DNA from 3 places in the Pseudoalteromonas sp. PB2-1 genome. Region 2 is predicted to be linked to each of the others. Evidence: predicted binding sites of a transcription regulator. Region 2 holds the regulator's gene; each other region holds the start of a gene.
What was found. The regulator LexA, encoded in region 2, represses DNA repair genes until DNA is damaged. The targets are predictions, from matches to a motif close to TACTGTATNNNNATACAGTA.
Positions count from the first base shown of each region.

Region 1: a site for LexA is predicted at 3,568-3,587, ahead of ruvC (crossover junction endodeoxyribonuclease RuvC). Genes of this name have one in related genera too.
Region 3: a site for LexA is predicted at 2,435-2,454, ahead of L0Z67_RS11970 (YebG family protein). Genes of this name have one in related genera too.

Region 1 is NZ_CP090667.1:2,111,708-2,116,987, forward strand. Features, by position in the region: gene tolQ (protein TolQ) at 1-289, opposite strand, end outside; gene ruvB (Holliday junction branch migration DNA helicase RuvB) at 1,359-2,363, opposite strand; gene ruvA (Holliday junction branch migration protein RuvA) at 2,371-2,991, opposite strand; gene ruvC (crossover junction endodeoxyribonuclease RuvC) at 2,993-3,517, opposite strand; gene L0Z67_RS09815 (ABC transporter permease) at 3,653-5,280, opposite strand, start outside.
Region 2 is NZ_CP090667.1:3,407,435-3,412,714, forward strand. Features, by position in the region: partial or broken gene ctaD (cytochrome c oxidase subunit I) at 1-966, opposite strand, end outside; gene coxB (cytochrome c oxidase subunit II) at 966-2,108, opposite strand; gene lexA (transcriptional repressor LexA) at 2,621-3,238, opposite strand; gene L0Z67_RS15970 (PaaI family thioesterase) at 3,400-3,840, shown strand; gene L0Z67_RS15975 (hypothetical protein) at 3,846-4,226, opposite strand; gene L0Z67_RS15980 (hypothetical protein) at 4,384-5,103, shown strand; gene L0Z67_RS15985 (endonuclease) at 5,254-5,280, shown strand, end outside.
Region 3 is NZ_CP090667.1:2,552,871-2,558,150, reverse strand. Features, by position in the region: gene L0Z67_RS11980 (EAL and HDOD domain-containing protein) at 1-115, opposite strand, end outside; gene putP (sodium/proline symporter PutP) at 491-2,002, shown strand; gene L0Z67_RS11970 (YebG family protein) at 2,076-2,381, opposite strand; gene L0Z67_RS11965 (helix-hairpin-helix domain-containing protein) at 2,631-2,924, shown strand; gene L0Z67_RS11960 (DUF6170 family protein) at 2,942-3,244, opposite strand; gene dsbB (disulfide bond formation protein DsbB) at 3,244-3,762, opposite strand; gene L0Z67_RS11950 (chorismate mutase) at 3,893-5,044, opposite strand.

The DNA.
Region 1 (5,280 bases), 1.3 Mb from region 2:
TTTTTTTATGGCGTGCAAATTCTTTGAAGCCAGCAACAAATAATGATTCAACACCAGTTGTGCCGCCAGGTCTTGCTGAAACTTCGTTATATAGTTTACTTAAGTCAACGCCAGACCAAAATTTTTGCTCAAAACGCTTAGCGCCATTTTGTGCATCAGAAATCGCTTTTTTACGTTGAAAAATAATTGCCCATGACATGACCGACATACCGACTAATGCCAACATAACTAATTGGACAAGTACACTGGCTTCTAGAATAAGATCTAAAAAATTAAGCCCTGATCCCACGTTAAACTCCTAAAATAGATTTCTATATAATTTGTTATACTTATTACACTTGTGTTAGTTGACCATCATAATGGTCAAAAGTTACATCTAGTGTATCTAGTCAGTTATGAACTGACAACGCCCTTGCTGTGAAATAGCTACAAATAACGGTGAAAAGCAAATGCTTTAGTTATTTTTTAACCATTTTGTTCACGACTCCAAAAGCAGGACTTCCCTTTTAAAACTAAAATGCATCTACACTGTGCTTAAAAATATAACTAAACTTGGTAAAATACGGCGTTTATTCACATTATGCGCATAAACACCCAAAACACTATTCACCAACCTAGCACAGAATACTTAAACTAATCCTGAACAAAATGAGCATTAATTATAAAAATCTTTTTATTCATCAACTTATAAAACTAACAACGAATAAGCGAACAAAAAGAAAACAATAGAAAATAACGCTGCTATTAGTTTTTTTTATCTGAAAATAAAATTTTTCTAGTTTGAAGAAAAACTCACAGTTACGTATTATACCCACATACCGAGCTAACAACCTTTGAAAGCTTCTTTCATTAAGCTCCGTTTTTTGCGATATGATTATTTCGTATTGCCTAGTTAGCTTAACTTGGATAAAACCTTTTTAAGCTGGCTGTAGTTCCCTGAATTACTTCCTTCAACTTGTTGTTTGCCCGCATCATTATGCGGGCTTTTTTTTGCCTACACAAAACGAAAAGACATTACCGAAAATTAGCTTAACTGTATGTGAATTAAATAGCAGGAAGGTATGATGCTTGTTAGATTCTGCATCTAAAATAATTTGCGTTAGCAATATAGAGGGATAATACCAATTCGCTTAATTAAGTGGTCTATTTTGAGGCAATAAAACCTCGTTGATAGCAAGGCAAAAATTTCGTTATTTAGTTGTTCTAAATCAGAAATTTTTAACGCCGGTAGCGACAGGTTTAATCCCTCAAAATGATTAAGTATTATTGCGGATTGGTATAATGTTCACTGCCCCTTTTAGGCTCCTCTTTAGATTTGTTTCAAGATTAAAAAACCCCGCATATGCGAGGCTGAGTTTTTATTTGTCTGGAGTCAGTCCAAAATGAAGGTAGGCTATATCGGACACTAACCTTCCACGGGGAGTACGTTGTATAAAACCTTGCTGAATTAGAAAGGGCTCAATCACATCTTCTATGGTTTCTTTTTCTTCGCCAATGGCCGCCGCTAAATTATCAAGCCCAACTGGGCCACCCATAAATTTTTCGATGATAGCAAGCAAGTATTTACGGTCCATGTAATCAAACCCGCTTTTATCTACATCAATCATATCAAGCGCTTGTTCTGCCACATTGGCGTTAACCTTGCCGTCAGATTTCACTTGAGTGTAATCACGTACACGACGTAACAACCTATTAGCAATACGTGGTGTACCACGTGAACGTTTAGCGATTTCTGCTGCGCCTTCATCGCACATGGTTAAATCTAAAAAGTGTGCTGAACGCGCTACAATTTTTGATAAATCTTCAACTGAATAAAACTCTAAACGCTGCACAATACCGAAACGGTCTCTAAGTGGTGATGTTAAAGAGCCTGCGCGTGTTGTTGCGCCAATTAAAGTAAATGGCGGCAAGTCGAGTTTGATTGAACGCGCGGCAGGGCCTTCCCCAATCATAATATCGAGTTGATAATCTTCCATCGCAGGATAAAGGATTTCTTCGACTTGTGGGCTTAGACGATGTATTTCGTCAATAAAGAGTACGTCACCTTCTTCAAGGTTCGTTAACAACGCAGCTAAATCACCTGCTTTTTCAAGCACAGGACCAGATGTCGTTTTAATATTAACGTTCAATTCGTTGGCAACAATATTTGCAAGTGTGGTTTTACCAAGACCTGGCGGACCAAAAATCAACAAATGATCGAGCGCTTCACCACGATGACGAGCAGCTTCGATAAAAATTTCCATTTGTTGCTTAACATGTGGCTGACCTGTGTAATCGTTTAATAGTTTTGGTCGTATAGCTCGATCAACACTGTCTTCATTACTTTGCTCACTGGCATCTATTAAGCGATCTGCTTCAATCATGGTTTACTCACAACATCGATTTTAGAGCTTCTTTTATAAGAACCTCAGTCGTCATATCTGGTTTATTTACCGCTTTTACTGCTTTTTGCGCTTGCGGCAGTTTATAACCAAGGGCAATAAGTGCTGACACAGCATCATCTGCTGCGTTGTTGGCTACAAGCGTATCATTACATGCAGGCTCAATAATGGCATTATCGCTAAATGGCGTGAATAAGTCATTACCCCAATCTTTTAGCCTATCTTTCATTTCAAGTACTAAACGCTCTGCTGTTTTTTTACCCACACCAGGGAGTTTAACAAGCGTTGTTGCATCTTCGTTATTTACACATGTCACAAACTGCTGTGCAGACATACCCGACAAAATAGCAAGGCCAAGCTTTGGACCCACACCATTGGCTTTTAGAAGCTCTCGAAATAACGCACGCTCTGTTTTGTTATTGAAACCAAATAACAACTGCGCATCTTCACGCACCACAAAGTGAGTGTATATAATAGCTTGCTCACCAACCGCAGGGAGGTCATAAAAGCAGGTCATCGGCATTTGTACTTCGTAACCTACGCCGCTTACTTCAATTAAAATTTCAGGCGGTTGCTTTTCAACTAGCAAACCATTCAATCGGCCTATCATATTACTTCCTTAATCGTCCTCTTACGGTCTTGCTCGCACTGCCCGCAAGTTTTATTAAATTTTGTTCTGAGTGAGCATGACAAATAGCAATAGCCAATGCATCAGCCGCATCGGCTTGTGGTGTGCCTGGTAATTTTAAAATATTTTTAACCATGTGCTGTACTTGTGATTTGTCGGCACCGCCATTGCCTACCACCGCTTGCTTTATTTGTCGTGCCGAATATTCAAATACCGGAAGTTCAGCCATAGATGCACCAACAATCGCCGCACCACGAGCTTGACCTAATTTAAGAGCTGAATCTGGATTGTGAGCCATAAATACTTTTTCGATAGCAAAACTATCGGGCGAAAATTGCTCAACTAACTGACTGATCCCTTGGTAAATCATTTTTAATCGCACAGGAAAATCATGCTCAGCTAGCTTAATACAACCACTCCCTAAATAAGTAAATTTAGCGCCTTGGTGTGCTATTACGCCATAACCTGTTAAACGTGAACCAGGATCAATTCCTAAAATAATTGCCAACTAACTGACCCATTTTTTTTCTTTATTCAATAGCCTTAATAATGCCAGAGCACTGTATAAATTACCAGTAACCAATTGCAAAACATAAAAAAGCCCGTATACACGGGCATTTTATAAACATTATTGAGCTTTATATCACCCTAGTGCACGCAGTAACCCTTGTGTATTTTTACGCATTGTTCGCGCTATCATCAAATAGCCTAAACTAGCTACAAAGACACCACCAACAATAGGGCCAATTAACCAAATATGAGGGTGTAATTTACCGGCAAGGTCAAACATTTGCTGTTGTACTATTAATAAAGCAATATCACTCACAATGGCAGCTACCCCACCCGCGGTTAAGCCTAATAATAAAAACTCATACAAGGTGGCATTTTTAATAAGCCGCCCTTTTGCACCGAGAGTTCTTAATATAACAATCTCTTGCATCCGTTCGCCCAAGCTCGCTTGCACCTGAGATATAAGTACTAAAGCACCACACACCACTACAATAGACAATACAAAACCAATCGCAAGAGATACCTGCTCTATGGTTGAACGGATCTGTTTAATAAAGCTTTCAACATCAATCACATTAACCGTTGGATATTGGCGCATCAGCTCATTAAATTCCCGCTTTTGATGTTCTTTAACACTCACCGACGAAATATACGTTGCTGGGAAGCTCTCAAGTACATCTGGGCTTAAAATAATAAAGAAGTTTGGTTTTAATGTGGTCCAGTTAACTTTACGTACACTGGTAATTTTTGCATCGAACGATTGCGCACCAATCAAAAACGTTAATGTATCACCTAGTTTTACATCAAGGCGTTCAAGCATAGACTCCTCAACCGAGGCCTCTGCCACTGAGTTTTGTGTAAACCACTGACCCTCTATTAACTCATTTTGAGCAGGTAAGTCTTCTCGCCAAGTAAGGTTTAATTCACGGCCGATACCTGAGCGTGCCTCTTCATCTTTTTTCTCGTTATCTTGCTGTGATACTTCACGCGCAACTAGCTCACCGTTCACTGCATTAACACGGCCTCGTACTATCGGGTAAAAATCAGAGGTGGGCATGTCGCGCTCTGCTAAAAAAGAGGTAATGGGTTCAAGCTCTTGCTCTGTAATATTCACTAAAAACGAGTTTGGCGCATCGACTGGAAGCTGCGACTGCCAATCTGAAATCATGTCATTTTTAAGCACAATTAAAAACAACAATAACTTAATAGCAAGGGCAAAACTTATCAGCTGTACTGCATTAGCATTAGCACGTTTTTGAATTGAAGCAATCGCAAGCGACCAACTATTACCAGGGCTTAGTCCTAGTTTACGACCACCACCAAAAATGAGTTTGGATAAACCAAATAAAAGCGCAATCAGTACCGTTGTCGAGATAAATAAGATAGCTGTGATCTTAATATTATTACTAAATAGCCACATTAATAAAAACACAGTTAGTGCCGACATTGCCAAGTGAACCTTGCTGACAAGTAAACGATCTCCCAAATTACGGCGTAGTACGCGAAGTGGCGGAATATCAAACAAATCTAGCAAGGGCTTAATTGAGAACATTACCGCGCAAATAACCCCTGTACCAATAGCAATCAACCAAGGTTTCATACTTGAAGCAGGTAGTGCTGTGCCCATCGACTGTGCTAAATAATCACTAGCAATACTTTGCAGCGCAAAACCAACAACCAGCCCAACAACCACAGACATAAAGCAGACTAAGCTCAAATGCAGCAAGTAAATTTTACGGATTGTGGCACGACTGCCCCCCA
Region 2 (5,280 bases):
TAAAGAACAGCTCACCGGCTACCGGCATGCCTGTGGTGAACATGTGATGTGCCCATACGATAAAGCTAAGCAGCGCAATCGATGAAGTGGCATACACCATAGAGGCATAACCAAATAGCTTTTTACGTGAGAAAGTCGGCACGATAGTAGAGATAATACCGAACGCCGGCAAAATCATGATATACACCTCAGGGTGCCCAAAGAACCAAAAAATATGTTGGAACATCACAGGGTCGCCCCCCCTGCGGCATCAAAAAAGCTGGTGGCAAAGTATTTATCAGTAAGCACCATGGTCACCGCACCGGCAAGCACAGGCATCACAGCAATCAATAAGAATGCGGTGATCAACCATGTCCAAACAAACAGTGGCAGCTTCATCCATGTCATGCCTGGGGCTCTTAAGTTCACAATGGTCACGATAACGTTAATCGCCCCCATGATTGAACTAATGCCCATAATATGCACAGCGAAGACAAAGAGTGCGGTGTTATCGTTACTGTAAGTAGTCGACAGTGGCGCATAAAAAGTCCAACCGAATGCAGGGCCACCACCAGGCATCAGCAATGAAGCTAACAGGATTAAAAAGGCGAAAGGTAGAATCCAGAAACTCCAGTTATTCATCCTTGGCAAAGCCATATCAGGTGCGCCAATCATCATTGGCACCATCCAGTTGGCCAATCCAGTAAAGGCAGGCATAACAGCCCCAAACACCATGATCAAACCATGTACGGTGGTCATTTGGTTAAAAAAGTGAGGATCGACAAGTTGCAGACCTGGCTGGAAAAGCTCAGCGCGGATCACCATTGCCATCGCACCACCAATTAAAAACATGGTTAGTGAAAAAATGAGGTATAAACTGCCAATATCTTTATGGTTTGTTGTATATAACCAACGCTTGAACCCCTTAGCAGGGTGGTGGTCGTGATGCGCATGCTCAGTGGCTTGCTCATTAATAACGTTACTCATTAGTTCGCCTCCGCTGCTGCATCAATCGCTGCTTGAATTTGACTCGGCTGGATAACATCACCCGTATCATTGCCCCAAGCATTTCGTTTATACGTAATGACAGCTGCAAGCTGCTTAATTGAAAGCTGTTTATCGAATGCTTGCATTGCTGTACCAGGCTTGCCATGAAGCACAATATCAATATGATCTTTAACATCACCTAGTACAATAGGGCTGCCTTTAAGCGCAGGAAATACACCGGGTAGCCCCATACCTGTTGGTTGGTGACATGCTGCACAGCTAGCCATGTAGACTTGCTCACCGAGTGTCATTAACTCTTCTTTCGCGAGTGTTTGATCAAGTAATGCAGCATCCGCTGCTGCCGCATTCGCTTTTTCTTGTTTGGCATCAGCCAACCAAGTTGCAAACTCATCTTCAGGTAATGCTTGAACCACAACAGGCATAAAACCATGATCTTTACCACACAGTTCAGCACATTGGCCTCGGTAAACACCGGGTTCGTTAATGCGTGTCCATGCTTCATTGATAAAGCCCGGATTGGCATCTTTTTTCACCGCAAAGTCAGGAACCCACCAAGAGTGAATAACATCGTCAGAAGTCATCAAAAAGCGTACTTTTTTGTTGATAGGGAGGACCAACGGCTTATCGACTTCAAGTAAGTAATTTGCTGTCTTTTCAGCTTGGTTATCTATTTGATCTTTTGGTGTCGACAAAATCGAGTAATAGGCAATATCTTCACCCATATATTCGTAATGCCATTTCCATTGAGAACCCGTGACCTTAATGGTGATGTCTGCCTTAGAGGCATCTTCCATAGCGATTAAGGTTTTTGTGGCAGGCACAGCCATGGCAATTAAAATCACAAACGGAATGGCAGTCCAAAGAATTTCAACTTTTGTGCTTTCATGAAATTGGGCGGGCTTTGCCCCCTTTGATTTTCTATGATGTATTAAAGCCCAAAACATCAACGCAAAAACGATGACGCCGATGACACAACAGATAATAAATATCGTCATGTGTAACTCATAAACATTATTACTTATATCAGTTACCCCTTTACGCATATTAAATTGACTATTTGCCAATGCTAACTGCGGTAGAGACACTAAAATAAGCCACAAGGCATAACGCATTTTACCCATGTGACAGCTCCTTTAGATGCTATTGCAAGACGCAAAGCGAAAAGGCGTACAGCTAGGTGCCCATTCGTATTTTTATTGTTTAGAGCAAACACGTACCAACACGACAGAAATCTGATACAAGCTCATCGTTTAACACCACTGCACATTATTTTGTGTCTTTTTAGTAAAACGGTGTTAACACATTGTATTAACCAATTAGTTAAAAAATGAACAATAAGCAAGTTTTTAATCTAAGAAATGTTTATTTTGGTGCAAAAATAACAACTATAATCAGAGCGTTATTTGTAAAAAAGGGGAAGAGCAAAAACTCAAAAAGAAAGGAAAACTGCGCTATACATGGACTCCGAGCAACGCTAAGGGGTCACAAATCAATGCTAAATAGGTAAAAAGCGGCGTCGCACCAAATTAAATCAGTTTGACGCACCATTTTGAAAACATCTTACTCAGTACAAAACATTAAAACAAAAAACGAGCGCGACTGAAAACGCTAAAGTTACTTAAGTATATTAACGTTACATCCAATCAGCATTACGAATAACGCCAACTGCCAATCCTTCGATATTGAAAGATTCGTGTTCGAGGTCAACCTCAATCGGTGCAAACTCTTCATTTTCTGCATGTAGGAGGACTTTTCGACCGGCTTTTTCTAAGCGTTTTACAGTCACATCTTCATCAACACGCGCAACGACAACTTGACCATTTTCAGCCACTTGTGTTCTGTGTACTGCCAGTAAATCACCATCCATAATGCCTATATCTTTCATACTCATGCCATTAACACGTAGTAAAAAATCTGCAGCGGGTTTAAACAAAGATGGATCAACCTGACAATGACTCTCCACATGTTCCTGCGCTAAAATTGGCTCACCGGCAGCTACACGACCAATTAAAGGGAGTCCTAGTTGTTCTGGCTCATCTTCCTCAACTAACTGAATACCACGACTCGCTCCAGGCTTCATTTTTATCATGCCTTTTTTAGCCAGCGCTTTAAGATGTTCTTCAGCGGCATTGGCACTTTTAAAACCCAGCGTCTGAGCTATTTCGGCACGAGTTGGCGGCATGCCTGTATCTTTAATAAATACTTTAATAAGTTCTAATATTTGCGATTGGCGTTTCGTTAATGGGCGCATACAACTGGTTTTCCATACAGTACATTTAACTGTGAGTATATACAGTTATCTGAAAATCGCAAATTTAAATTGGCCTCCTCATTTTGCTAAAAAACTAACGTTGAACAGCACAGTTATATGCAATATGGTAGTAGCTTTAATTAGCTTGCTAAGGAAATACCATGAGCATTTGGCACCAGCCAGTCACTTTGGAGCAATGCCAGCAATTTGCACAAGGCATTACAGGTGAAGGAACTTTAATGAAAACCATGGGCATTGAAATAACCGAAATTGGTGATGACTATCTAGTTGCCACCATGCCCGCTATACCAGCCCACCATAATCCAATGGGAATGGTACACGGAGGCGCAAATGTTGTGCTAGCTGAGACTGTGGCCAGTTATGCGGCAAATTTTGTTGTTGACTTTGAAAAGTTTTATTGTGTCGGCCAAGAGATAAATGCCAATCATCTCAAAGCATCACGCAAAGGCGTACTTACAGCAATTACACGCCCTATTCATCTAGGGAAAAGGACATCGGTTTGGGAAATTAAAATTAGTAATGCGGCAGGTGAACTGTGCTGCGTATCACGTATGACCGCAGCGGTGGTAGAACGAAGATAGCGAGCTTAGCTCTGAACTGGGTAAATGGTAATTTCGATCCCTGCGCCAATGGCAGAAATACGTAATAAGGTATCTGCGTGCAGGGCTTGATTAAAACATTTTGGCGAGTCACCTGACTCAAAACCAATATCAAATGTTCGTTTTGAACACGAAAGCCACTGTTTCAATGCATTGCGTGAACATGACTCAATTAATTCGCATAATTGATTAATTGCTTTATCTGGCGTGCTAATGTCAGCTGTTGCTTCAATACGAGCAAGTTGACGATATTCATCTTTGTCATAATGTAAGACCATGGCGTTTTTCTTTAAATCAGCCACCAGTGCACTTATATCGTGTTTTGATTCAAGCTCCAAGTCTACATTTAAAAATTGAATTTCCGACATACCTTCGTTTTACCCTCTATTAATAGCGCTTGGAACTTTAACGCAGTTTTGTCTATATACCAAATCTAGAATACAGTTAATGCGACATTATGCCGCATTGGCAGCCTAGTTTAAGCTTTTACAATAGCGCCTATACAAAAATAACAAGTGGTTTTCTATGAATAAACGTATGTTCAAGTATGCCCGCAAAGTGCATAAATGGTTAGGTTACTTGCTCGCCATACAAATCTTTTTTTGGCTGCTGGGTGGCTTGGTAATGAGCGCCATTCCACTTGAAAAAGTACATGGCAAACACTTAGCTAAACGCAGCCTTAGTAATCCATTTAAAGTGCATGATTACATGGCATCAATTGATGCAATAACAACTCAGTTTGAGCAAATTAGTGATATAAAATACAGCCACTTACTCACAAAACCCACCATTGAAATTGCCACTTTAAACGGTACATTTACCTTTGATGGTATAACGGGTGAAGCAATGGCTAGGCCAAGTGAGTCTGAGATTATTGAAAATGCTAAAGCACACCTACTCATTAGTGCAAAGGCCTCTCAAGTACAGCTTTTAGCAAAAGGGCCCAGAGAAATTGCATACAAAGAGAATGTTTGGCAAGTCAGCTTTGATGATTGGCTGACAACTACCCTGTATTTAGATAGCGCTACAGGTAAGGTCATTACAGTACGCAGCACTATTTGGCGTATTTTCGACTTTTTTTGGATGTTACATATTATGGATTACGACGAGCGCGAGGACTTTAATAACCCCTTACTTATAAGCTTTGCAGCCACCAGCGTAATGTTTTGTATTTCGGGTATTTTATTATTACTACAAAACCTACGTATAAAGCGCCGTAAGCCAATTTCAACTAGCAGTAAGTAATCCTACCAGCATCGGCACCACTGTTTTGGTGCCTTGCTTATAACTTGTCGAAGTTTAAACTGCCTAGGCTGATTATCTCGATAACAATCAAACTCTTTTTCTTTTAGAGCTATCACTCTACACTAGCAAACCCTGTAGTTCACACATGTGATGGATATGCGTTTATTTTTCTCTTTA
Region 3 (5,280 bases), 850 kb from region 2:
CATCACCATCAATCTCAGGAAACACGTTATCTACACCATCTCTAAAGAGAAGCTCATAGCCTACAAGTTTCTTTTCTTTATCTAGAATTGGTTGGCGCGCAGCGTAAAAGTACATATTTGAAGCAAATCCACATCAGTTAAATCATTTTTCCCCGCAATATATTGCATTGCGTTTGAAATAGCATTAGTTAAAAGAGCTGAAACGGGGAAAGTTGTTTTATTATTTCATTTTAGATCCTAAGACTAGGATAAATCGTAATAGAATTCTATTACTTGCGTCTAAATAATAGAAAAATTGTTAGCAAAGTGTTTATTGCATCAAAGCCGTTACCCATCGGCTAGATTGGAGTTGGAGGGTAGAAGCATGATATAGTCGTGAGTGATATCGGTTTTTACCCCAATAATGTCTTAAAATTAAATGGCTTGCGAGTCATTATTCGGATTAAAAGCCAACATTAATCAATAATTGGAGGCTAATTTGGAAACAGGAATGATAATTTCGTTAGCATTGTACTTCATCGTAATGTTGGGGATTGGGCTTTATGCTTACAAACAATCAACAGATGATGTATCGGGATACATGCTAGGTGGTCGTAATCTATCACCAAGTGTCGCTGCGCTATCAGCAGGTGCATCAGATATGAGTGGTTGGTTACTGATGGGTCTGCCAGGTGCAATGTACTTGTTTGGTTTAAGTAAGGTATGGATCGCAATAGGTTTGGTACTTGGTGCTTGGGCAAACTATTTTCTCGTCGCACCACGTTTGCGCGTGTATACAGAGAAAGCGAATGATTCAATCACCATTCCAGACTATTTTGCAAATCGCTTCGATGATAATAAAAATGTTCTGCGCGTAATTTCAGCTATTGTTATTATCGTATTCTTCACTTTATACACCTCATCAGGAGTTGTTGCGGGTGGCAAGCTGTTCGAAAATTCATTCAATATGAGTTACGAGATGGGCTTGTATATCACAACGGGTGTGGTTGTTCTTTATACATTATTCGGTGGTTTTTTAGCAGTTAGTTTAACTGACTTCGTGCAAGGTTGTATCATGTTCGTGTCGCTGCTTGCAGTACCGATAGCGACCTATACTATGCTTGACCAGCCGTTTATGGATACGTTAGCAAATGCTCGCTATGACTTATTATTAAGCTCACCGAAAGAATCAGAAATTCATGCACTTAATATGATGGACTGGTTTGCAGGTGGCTCAACAATTGCCATCATCTCGGCAATGGCGTGGGGACTCGGTTATTTTGGTCAGCCACATATCATTGTACGCTTTATGTCTGTTCGCTCAGTGAAAGATATGCCTACTATGCGCCGTGTGGGTATGTCGTGGATGACATTATCGGCAATTGGTGCTGTGCTAACAGGTTTATTTGGTGCCGCTTATATGCTGGAAAACCAAATGCCGATTGATGACAAAGAAACGATTTTCTTAGTGCTGTCTGAGCTTATTTTCCATCCACTGATTGCTGGCTTCTTACTTGCTGCTATTCTTGCGGCGATTATGAGTACTATTTCGTCGCAGCTATTGGTGTGTTCAAGCTCACTGACAGAAGATTTCTATAAAATATATCTTAATCGCAGTGCGTCTCAGAAAGAGCTTGTTTTAGTCGGCCGAATTAGTGTTATTTTGGTTGCGTTGTTTGCTATCTACTTAGCTTATGACCGCGACAGTTCAATTCTTGACCTAGTCAGTAATGCATGGGCAGGTTTTGGTGCTGCATTTGGGCCACTTGTTTTATTCAGCCTTTACTGGAAACGTATGAACCTTCAGGGAGCTATAGCGGGTATGGTTGTGGGTGCTGCGACAGTTCTATTTTGGATTTATGCACCCGTTACGATTGATGGGCAAAAATTAAGTGCAATTATCTATGAGATAGTGCCTGGGTTTATTCTATCAAGTATTGCGATAGTCGCTGTGAGTTTAAGTACAGCAGAACCTAAAGAAGAAATTACTAAATTATTTGATGACGTTGAGGCATCACTGTAGTTTTTAATTAGACACTTTTGATTAGATACAAAAAGGGCAACATAGAGTTGCCCTTTTTATTGGATTTTTATTTTTAACCGGCTGCTTTTTCTTTTATATCTGCCACATTGTCGGTGGCTGATTTTGCTTTTTTAGGTTTTACAGGGGCCTCTTTAGCACCTTTCAAAACAGCCATAAATTGGTCTTTTTCTTTTGCCATCTCAAGTGCAAGAGATTCAATTTGTTGCTCACTAAGTGGTACGTCAACTTTCTCAAGCATCATTTCTAGTGATTCAGCAATGTCGAGCATTTTGTCATATGCGTCAGCTTCTTTTTTAGTAGTAAACGTCATTCGCTCGACTCCGTTTCTTTCTACAACATATTTAACAACAACAGCCATGATTTCTCCTGCATTTAAGCGTGGCATTTGTAGCGTAGCAACGCCACTTTGATTACTGTTTTTATATACAGTAATCGTTTGTGGCGGAATTTGCAAGTTTGATAAGTCTATTTTTTGTGGTGATTATTTGACATTGCGGTTGGTTTTAGGTTTATTTAATGATGTCACCATTATAGAAACGGTAGGGATGCAATAAGCGTTAGGTGACAATTAACTTAACTATCCATAATGGATATCACGGAGGAAAATATGAAACTATTATCAAGTCTCTTTCTATCAATAGGCTTAACTTTATTGCCCACTTTACCTATTAGCGCAGCTGAAGATAAAGGAGCTGAGCAAGTTAAACAGCAAAAGGTGAATATAAATAAAGCCAGTGTTGAGCAACTCACTTTGCTTCCTGGCGTGGGTGAGTCAAAAGCCAAAGCGATTATAGAACACCGAACTCAGCAGGGGCCTTTTAAATCATTAGAACAACTCAAAGATGTAAAAGGGATCGGTGAAAAGGTGTTCTCGCAGTTAGAAGGAAAAATTATTCTTTAAATAAGTAAGCAGGGCGGTTATTCGCCCTGTTTAAACTCTTTAATTGCTACTTGTAAATGAGGGAGCGCAAACATGTTTTCTATCGGTGTTGTTATGAGTGGATAGCTCAGACCAGCTAGTAGCAGCCAAGGCACAAGCGACCAGCCCTGAAAATAAGCTAAACCTAAAAACAGGGGCGCTAAAAAAACAAGTTTACATACCGATAAAATGATCTTCTGTATAGGACTTAAATGCGCAAGTGCAAGAGCAATAATTTGCTGACGTTGTCTTACTTTAAACTCTTTTAAAGCAGGAATTTGACTAGAAAAAAAATACAACATTACAACGACTTTTTAATTACTAAACGACTCGCTACAACAGCGATAAAAACAAGCGAATAGGCTGCAAAAATAACTTCCATCCACGCAGGCATACTCATTGACGCAAATTGCCAATCTATGTTTCCACAATCACCTGTTGCAGCAAAGAAGCTTGGGATCCATTCGTGTAGAGGCATGAAGCTTGGAAAGTTTGGTTCAAATGCACAGCTAAATGCAAACGGGTCTGTATTGTTTTGCATCGCGATGTGTTCTTTGGCAATAAAGTAGCCCCAAATTGAAGATATTCCCCAAGTAACAAATGCGATAAGTCTACATAGGGTACTTTGTGGGTTGATTGCGCCGACAATGCCTGCGCCAAGAAGGCCAAGCATAGCAAAACGTTGGTAAATACACATTATGCAGGGCTCAAGTCCCATATTATATTGAAAGAACAGTGCTGTTATTTCAAACACAAATGCGGTTAAAGCGAGTAAAACCCAAGGTGTTCTTTTGCTTGCTAATTCAGCTAACCAATTCATGAAAAATCCAATTTTGAAGTGTTTTCAAGATTATGCTTAGGGAGTGCCTTAGGTGCAAGTGTCTGCGGTGAATATTCGTAACAAAAAAGGAGCTTGCTAGCTCCTTTTGGTGTTACGATTAGTTTTTACGTTAAACGCTGACAGCTTGTAAAGACTCGCTTTGGTAGCAGCCTAGAATACGAATATATTGGGTGTGCTCTTTCAGCTCTTCGAGTGCTTGCTTGACATGTAAATCATCTAGGTTAGCCTCTAAGTCTACATAAAAAACCTCTTCCCACGGGTTACCGGGTACAGGACGAGATTCAAGTTTTACAAGGTTTATTTGATGATGCTTAAATACCATTAACGCATCAGCTAATGAACCAGCTTGTTGCTTGGTTGCCATGATCAAGCTTGTTTTTGTTGGTATTTGTTTAGAAACCTGTAGTGGTTTACGTGCAACAACGATAAAACGGCTATGGTTTTCACTTTGATTAGCCAGGCCTGTTTTTACAACCTCTAGACCAACATTTTTCCCTGCTTGAGCTGAGCCGATTGCTGCGCTGTTGGGCGTATCTAATGCTGATTGCAGGGCATGGAAAGTTGAATCACATGTTTCATGTTGAATATCACCGAGCCCTTGTACAAAGCGGCTACATTGGGCGAAAGGTTGTGGGTGAGCATAGATTTTATTTATGTGAGACAGTTCTGTGTCTGGCAGGGCAAGCAAACAATGCTCAACACTGTGGGTCACTTCACCCACAATAGATACTTGCGCATGTTGTAAGAGATCAAATACCTCATTAATACTACCAGAGCTAGTATTTTCAATGGGGAGTAAGCCGAAGTCAGCTTGTCCATTTTCAACGTTCCCTGTAATTTGTTCAAAGCTTGAACAGCCAATTTCTATTACCTTTCCTGGACGTCGGCTAAAGTATTTATGGCAAGCCAATTGACTATATGAACCTTGACCGCCCAAGTAAGCGACGCGGTGTGTTTCGCTCATTGCATCGGGGTTGAGGCTTTTTTGTAGCATCGCTTGTTGGTTAAGTACAGAGTCCTCAAGAATGGTTTGAAATACATTGTTAATGTAATAGGCATCTAAACCAAGCGACTTTCCGTAACCAATTAGCTTTTCAAGCAACGCTTGTTCACGTGCTTCATCGCGGATTGGTTTATTGTTGGCAATTTTATATTCAACCACGCTGTGGCTAATACGGCGTCGTTTTGCTAGTAAGACAAGTAAGTCAGAATCTATTTCATTTATATCATGTCTTAATGCATTCAATGTATCAATGCTCATATTGGTTTCCTCATTCCAAAACAGTGCACAAACAAAAAAGCCTCCCAAGTGGGAGGCTTTAGCTATTCGGTGAAATTATCTCGCAAACAGTTAAGCCTCCTCTATCTAAAGAAGCTAAAAAAAGAAAAGTAAGTGCGAGCGTTAATTTGTTTCATTCAGTTAATGTAAGAAGTGTGGTTTATAAAGTCAACCGCATATTGTACGTAATTTGCAAATCATCGACTAAGTAAGGAAAA